Regions from separate parts of the Ferrimonas gelatinilytica genome, predicted to be linked through region 2. Evidence: predicted binding sites of a transcription regulator. Region 2 holds the regulator's gene; each other region holds the start of a gene.
What was found. The regulator MetJ, encoded in region 2, represses methionine synthesis genes. The targets are predictions, from matches to a motif close to TAGACGTCTAGACGTCTA.
Positions count from the first base shown of each region.

Region 1: a site for MetJ is predicted at 1,297-1,314, ahead of metA (homoserine O-acetyltransferase MetA). Genes of this name have one in related genera too.
Region 3: a site for MetJ is predicted at 1,229-1,246, ahead of msrA (peptide-methionine (S)-S-oxide reductase MsrA). Genes of this name have one in related genera too.

Region 1 is NZ_BAABLF010000028.1:71,873-74,135, forward strand. It holds gene ygfZ (CAF17-like 4Fe-4S cluster assembly/insertion protein YgfZ) at 1-395, opposite strand, end outside; gene ABD997_RS13650 (SDR family NAD(P)-dependent oxidoreductase) at 478-1,215, opposite strand; gene metA (homoserine O-acetyltransferase MetA) at 1,372-2,263, shown strand, end outside.
Region 2 is NZ_BAABLF010000029.1:107,754-110,016, forward strand. It holds gene metB (cystathionine gamma-synthase) at 1-439, opposite strand, end outside; gene metJ (met regulon transcriptional regulator MetJ) at 623-943, shown strand; gene ABD997_RS14275 (TSUP family transporter) at 1,014-1,748, shown strand; gene ABD997_RS14280 (malic enzyme-like NAD(P)-binding protein) at 1,907-2,263, opposite strand, start outside.
Region 3 is NZ_BAABLF010000006.1:225,506-227,768, reverse strand. It holds gene astE (succinylglutamate desuccinylase) at 65-1,066, opposite strand; gene msrA (peptide-methionine (S)-S-oxide reductase MsrA) at 1,358-1,840, shown strand; gene ylqF (ribosome biogenesis GTPase YlqF) at 2,020-2,263, opposite strand, start outside.

The DNA of each region.
Region 1 (2,263 bases), on a different contig from region 2:
TCGCCCTGATGACGCAGGCGCTCGTTGCCGGCCCAGGCAGCGAAACGTTCCGTCAGCCCGGGGCCAATCAGGGCGTAGAGTTCGAAGGCGTCGGTGGCATCGTCGAACTCCACCTTGTTGAAAACGGCGTACTTGCCCAGTGCCGCATGCTCAAGTGGCAGCAGCGTTTTGGGCATCAGTTGCAGGATGCTGTCACCATGGTGCAGCCAGCGGAACGGGGCGATCAGCTTGCCCTTGGGATCACAGTGGCCACCGAAGTGCCACTGGTCGGCGGGCAGCTTGACCAGATCACAGGTCCACTGGCTCTGCAGGTAGGATTTGCGGTCATCACCCCGGGCGCGTAGCACGCCGAGGCAGTCGAGGGGGATCAGAGTGTGCTCAGTCACTTGGGTCACAGCCTTGTCCGTAGTTAGAAATGTCCTGGCGATAGTATCGCGTTGGGTTCCGGCCCGTCACTGCCTTTGTCTTGGCGGTGGCTCAGGCGCCGGGGCTTTTGTATTTTCGGCGATTGTAGATGAACTCTGGCAACACGCGGCTCAGCCAGCTGATCAGGCGCCAGCGCCGGGTGACATACACCTTGGGCTTGGCCTTTCGCAGCGCCCTGAGGGTCTGGGCGGCCACCTTCTCCACCGGCGCGCTCCAGCCTTTGCTGCCCCGGCCATGCATCTTGTCGAGGTAGCCGAGGCGGACATCGCTGATGGTGATGGGCAGCTTGAGGCGCTGGGCATGCAGGCGCAACCCCTGCAGGTAGTTCTGCTGGTAAGCCTTGGAGGCGTGGAAGGCGACCTGCGGGCCGCCCCGCTCCCCGGCGATGGAGGTCAGGGCCGCCAGTTGGCCATACTTTTGTGCCACCATGCGGTTGAAGGCGGCATTGGCCAGGGCGCTGAAGCCGGTGACGTTGACCGCGTTAATCTGTCGGTCAAGGGCGTAGGGCAGGCTGAGATCCAGTCCCGAGGCGGCGGTGTTGATCACCACCAAAGCGACGTTCTCCAACTCCTCCCAAAGACGTTCGAACGCCTCCCGGCAGGCATCCGGCTCAAAAATGTCGATCTCCACCAGGATGGGATCCTCCCCGAGACGGGGCAGTAGGGGGGAGAGGGCATCGGGATCCGATGCCATCAGGGCGACGCGAACCTGTTCGGAAGCCAGTTGCAGAGCCATTGCCTGCGACAGGGCGGAGTTGGCACCAATGATGATGGCGCTGAGTCGGGCCATGGGAGATCCATCTTAAATTCAGTATGAAGCGATGATAGTGATCCTGAGGGGGGGCGACAAGGAGAAGGCAGGTTGGAGTTGTAGACGTCCAGATGTCTTGGTATAACCTTAAGCGGGTCCGAATGTAGATCAGGGCCAGGGAGAGGAGGGAGTTCGATGCCGGTTAAGGTGCCAGACAGTTTGCCCGCGTCCGCCATACTGCGCGGTGAAAACATCTTCGTCATGTCTGAGAGCCGCGCCTTGGCGCAGCATATTCGGCCGCTCAAGGTGCTGATCCTCAACTTGATGCCCAACAAGATCGAGACCGAAACCCAACTGCTGCGACTCCTGGCCAACACCCCGCTGCAGGTGGATGTGGAGCTGCTCAAGATCCACAACCGCCCCTCACGGCACACCTCCTGCGATCATATGAACGCCTTCTACCGGGAGTTCGAGGCGGTCCGTGGCAACAACTACGATGGCCTCATCATCACCGGAGCGCCCCTCGGCGACCTGGAGTTCGAGGAGGTGGCCTACTGGGACGAGATCCGCACCATCATTGACTGGTCACAGCAGCACGCCACCTCGGTGCTCTTCCTCTGCTGGGCTGCCCATGCGGCCCTCTATCACCTTTACGACATCAAGCGTTACCTGCGCGACGAGAAGATCTCTGGTGTTTTTCGCCACCAGCGGGTGCACCAGCATGTCCCCCTGCTGCGGGGGTTCGACGATGAGTTCTGGGTTCCCCACTCCCGCTACGCCCAGGTGTCGCTGGATCGGCTTAAGGCCCATCCGGAGCTGGCGGTGCTGGCGGAGTCGGACCAGGCCGGTGCCTACCTGGTGGTGAGCCGGGACAACCGCAATCTCTTCGTCACTGGCCACCCGGAATACACCCGCACCACCCTGCAGGACGAGTACCGGCGCGATCTGGCGGCGGGGCTGAGTCCCAAGGTGCCGGATAACTACTACCCGGACGATGATCCCACCAAGACCCCACACGCCCGCTGGCAGGCCCACGGGGCGCTGCTGGTCTCCAACTGGCTGAACTACTACGTCTACCAGCAAACCC
Region 2 (2,263 bases):
AGGGGGTCTCCAGCCACACCATCCTGGGTTTCTGCGCCAGGGCCTGGGCCAGCGCCACCGGATCGGTCTGGTCCACCACCGCCAGTCGGAAGCCGCCCTTAGCGGCCACGGAGGTAAACAGGCGATAGCTGCCACCGTAGCAGTCGTGGGGGACCACCAAGAGGTCATCACGGCCCAGCAGTGCCGTGGCCGTCGTGATGGCGGCCATACCGGTGGCGGTGACCACGGCGCCGACTCCCCCCTCCAGCTTGGCCAAAGCGTCCCCCAAGGTGCCCCGCGTCGGGTTGCCGCTGCGGGCGTAATCGTATTGGCGCGGCTGACCGAATGACTCGAAGGTGTAGCTGGTGGAGAGGTAGATGGGGGGAACAACGGCACCATGCTGCGTGTCGCTCTCAATCCCTTCTCGAGCGGCGATGGTGGCAAGCTGAGGCTGGCTCATGGGTGCATCCTCCGGGTTGACGCATTGACAACAATTCGTTCATGTTGGATTAACTTAAACGGCACCAAGAAAGGCGTCAAGACGTTTAGCCATCCAAACGTGTATCAGTCAAGATGGCGACCATTGACTCTCTCTGCCATGAGTTTAAAATTGCTCCCGTTATCATGACTTATAGGTGCATCGATGAGTATCGAGTGGAACGGCGACTACATCAGTCCGTACGCAGAACACGGCAAGAAAAATGAGCAGGTCAAGAAGATCACCGTCTCCATCCCGCTCAAAGTGCTGAAGATCCTCACCGACGAACGCACCCGCCGCCAGGTCAACAACCTGCGTCATGCCACCAACAGCGAACTGCTGTGCGAAGCATTCCTGCACGCCTACACCGGCCAGCCGCTGCCCTCAGACGAGGACCTGCGCAAAGACCAGCCGGACAATATCCCGGCTGCGGCCCGTGAGATCATGCTCTCGCTGGGAATTGATCCGGAACAGTTGGACGACTGAGTCTGGTTCCCTCTGGAAAGCCTGCCTCACGGCGGGCTTTTTGTTGTCTCCTGGCTGACTCGGGAAGCCCATGCTCCTCTCCTTCGAACTGCTGTTGATCTGGCTGATTGTCCTGCTTGGCGCCCTGGTACAAAGTGCCATCGGCTTTGGCCTGGCGGTGGTGATCACGCCGCTGCTGTTCCTGATCGATCCCAGTTGGGTACCGGGACCCATCATCATGATGGGCCTGCTGGTCTCCCTCTTTACCCTGCTGCGCACCGGCGTACGCTTCGAGCTGGGGATACTGGCGCCAGCGCTGCTGGGCCGCCTGCCCGGGGGGATCCTCGGCACCTGGCTGCTGTTGGTGGCCTCCGCCCACTGGCTGGGGCTGGGGATCGGCCTGATCGTCCTACTGGCGGTGTGGCTGACCCACCACAGGTACAGCTTGGCGCTGAGCCGCACCAACCTGTTCGGGGCTGGCATCGTCTCCGGGGTCTTCGCCGCCATCTCCGCCATGGGGGGACCCCCCCTGGCTCTGCTGCTCAATAATCACCGCTCCGCCGCCGCCCTGCGCCATACCCTGGCGGGGTTCTTCGTCTTCAGTGCGGCTCTCTCCCTGCTGCTTTTGATACTGGCCGGTGCCTTCGGCTGGGACGACTTCTGGCGCGGGGTGTGGTTGATCCCCCCTGTGGTGGTGGGCTTCCTGCTGGGGGACAAACTGGTCACCTTGGTGGCGCCGGAGCGGCTGAAAAACGCCACTCTGACCCTCTGCGGCGGCGCTGGCCTGCTGCTGATCTTCCGCTCTCTGACCGCCCTCCTGCCCTGAACGACGACTCCTCCCGGGACACACCCGAGCTTGGGAGCAGGAGACAGGTTCCGAGTTCCTAGGATCTAGGATCTAGGAACTCGTATCACTGTGCCCCAAAGTCCGCAGATACAAGAAAGCCCGCACAGTGGCGGGCTCGGTAGGGACTGGGCAGAGCCTCAGCAGGCGTCCGAAAGGTACCCATCCGGCAGGGTGTCAATACCGGCGACACCGGAGTCGATAGCGGCCTGGGCCACGGCGCGGGCGATGCGCGGCAGCAGACGGCCATCAACCGGCTTGGGCAGCACGTAATCCGGGCCGAAGCTCATCCCCTCACTGCCATACGCGTCCAGCACGTTCTGCGGCACCGGCTCCTTGGCCAGGCTGCGCAGTGCCTCCACCGCCGCTACTTTCATGGCGTCGTTGATGGCGCTGGCCCGCACATCCAAGGCTCCCCGGAAGATGAACGGGAAACAGAGCACGTTGTTGACCTGGTTGGGGTAATCACTGCGACCGGTACCCATGATCACGTCCGG
Region 3 (2,263 bases), on a different contig from region 2:
TCCGCGAGGAAAGCAGCGCGCTCCCACTTTAGTCTGTATCGAGGGATTTACAGCCACATCGCCTCTACTCGAAGGGCTGGTCTGCCCCCACGGGCACGACCGTCAGGCAGGCACGCTGGCCATTCGCCACCTTGGCATTGGGAAACACGATCGCCTCCTCTTCCGCCTTGACGCGATGGGCCGCCACGCCATCGCTGGCCAGCAGCGTACCTCGTGGATAGGGGGTAAAATTGGCCGCATCATCGGCAAAATGCAGGCGAAAATCCTCCGTTTCCTTGATGATCACTTGGGCCACATCAAACACCGTCAGGGTTTCCGGTTCAGAGAGGTTGGGACTGCTATCTTCGATCAGGGCGATTAACTGGTCGCGAAAAGGGGCCAGGCGCTCAAGATCATTCTGGCCAAAAGGCCTTACCTTACCCAACTCGACGGTAAAGGCATCCGCACCGAAACGGTCGGAGGAGAAGTAACTGAGGGTGTGGGTCGGGTCGTGGGACAGCAGCACGGTGTCGACGCCGCCGTTAGCCAGAAAGGCCAGCTGGGCCCGCCGCCAGGGTTTGCCATGGCGAAAGGGGTAGATGGCAAAGCGCTCCCGCTTGGATGCGCGGATCGCGGTGTGCAGATCATAGTGGTAGCGGCTGCCCTGCCGCTGGGTGAAAAACGCCTCTACGCTATTTTCCAGCAAGGCGGCACGCTCAGCCTCCGCGCTCGCAGTGCTCAAGTACTGCCGATGTCCGCCACTGAACATGCGATTCATGTTCGCCTCTACTTCCCGAACCCCCTCAGCCATTGCGAGGGGGTTACCGAAGAGGACCAGCAACCGGTTTTGACACCTTAAGGCTCCGTTTATCAGCCCGGTTACCAGGCCATTAAGCAGCTCCTGCGGGGCTGTCTCATTTCCATGAACCCCTGCTGACAAGACGATATCCCCGGGCCCAGGTTTGGCCGGCTCAAAACTTAAGATCCCGACATCATGCAGGGTCACCCTGGTACCGTCGCTCAGTGTCCAGCTTTTGGGGCTGATCCGTTCGCCGGCATGACGCAGGGTATGGGACAACAGATCCATCTCTAACAAGGTTCTCTCCTTTTGCAACGCACCTCTTTTGCCGCTGCGGCTCTGCGCCGCGACGACCACGCAATCCCGGCATTGTAACAAGGGCAATACTCAGGTTAATCACGGGCCAGGATTTTCTCTTGCCCCCCGCTGTACACTGTCATATCCTCACCTTGGATGGCTAAACGTCTAAAGCTCCAAGCGGCCACTTAAGTGAAGGCAACGTCACACCGTTACCACAGTCGCAGTCCGTTACTCGCTGGGTATCCGATCAACGTCGAACAACTGTTAAAGGGGAAAAGGATGGCATTAGCAACATTAGGCGCCGGATGTTTCTGGGGCGTAGAGCATTTTTTGCGCCAAATTGACGGCGTACTCAACACCCGCTGCGGCTACATGGGAGGCCACCTCGACAACCCCACCTATCAGCAGGTTAAGCAGGGCAGCACGGGCCATGCGGAGGTGGTGCAGATCGAGTTCGACCCTGACCGCACCGGCTTTGAAGCGATCCTCGAGGTGTTTTGGCAGTATCACAATCCAACCACCCGGCACCGACAGGGTGACGACCTGGGCAGTCAGTACCGAAGTGTGATCTTTTACCATGATGCCAGTCAGAGAGAGGTGGCTGAACAATCGAAAGCGTCACAGCAGGCTCACGGTTACTGGCGAGATAAACCCATCGTCACCGAGATCGCGCCGGCGCAACCTTTCTGGCGCGCCGAGGAGTACCACCAGAACTATCTGGAAAAAAATGATCAGCCCAGTTGCCACCTGCCCTTTTACTGAGCCCCGGCCAACATTTCTGGAAGGGTTGTCCCTCGCGGTTCTGCCTGACTCATCAGCCAGTCGAAATAGAAAAGCCGGACAGAGTCCGGCTTCGAGTATCCGAAGGTTTTGGCCTCACCGCAGCGGTGACTTCGGCTGCGGTTAATGGACGCGCAGCAATGCCTATCCTGAAATCAGCCTCAGTGCCGGCGGCCCTGTTTGCGCTTGAGTTTCTCCGCCTCCTGGGCTTGCTTGAGGGCCTCGGCCTTTTGCCGAGCCTCCTCAAGTTCCGCTTTCTCCACTTCCGCCATTGAGGGTGTTTCCAGGGTGATGCCACCCAGGGTGCCATTACGAAGCTCGTTGATTAGCAGCGTGCCGAACTTGGCCAGATCCACCTGATTTCCAGCGCGCATGCAGCCACGCTTGCGTCCCGCCATCTCCATG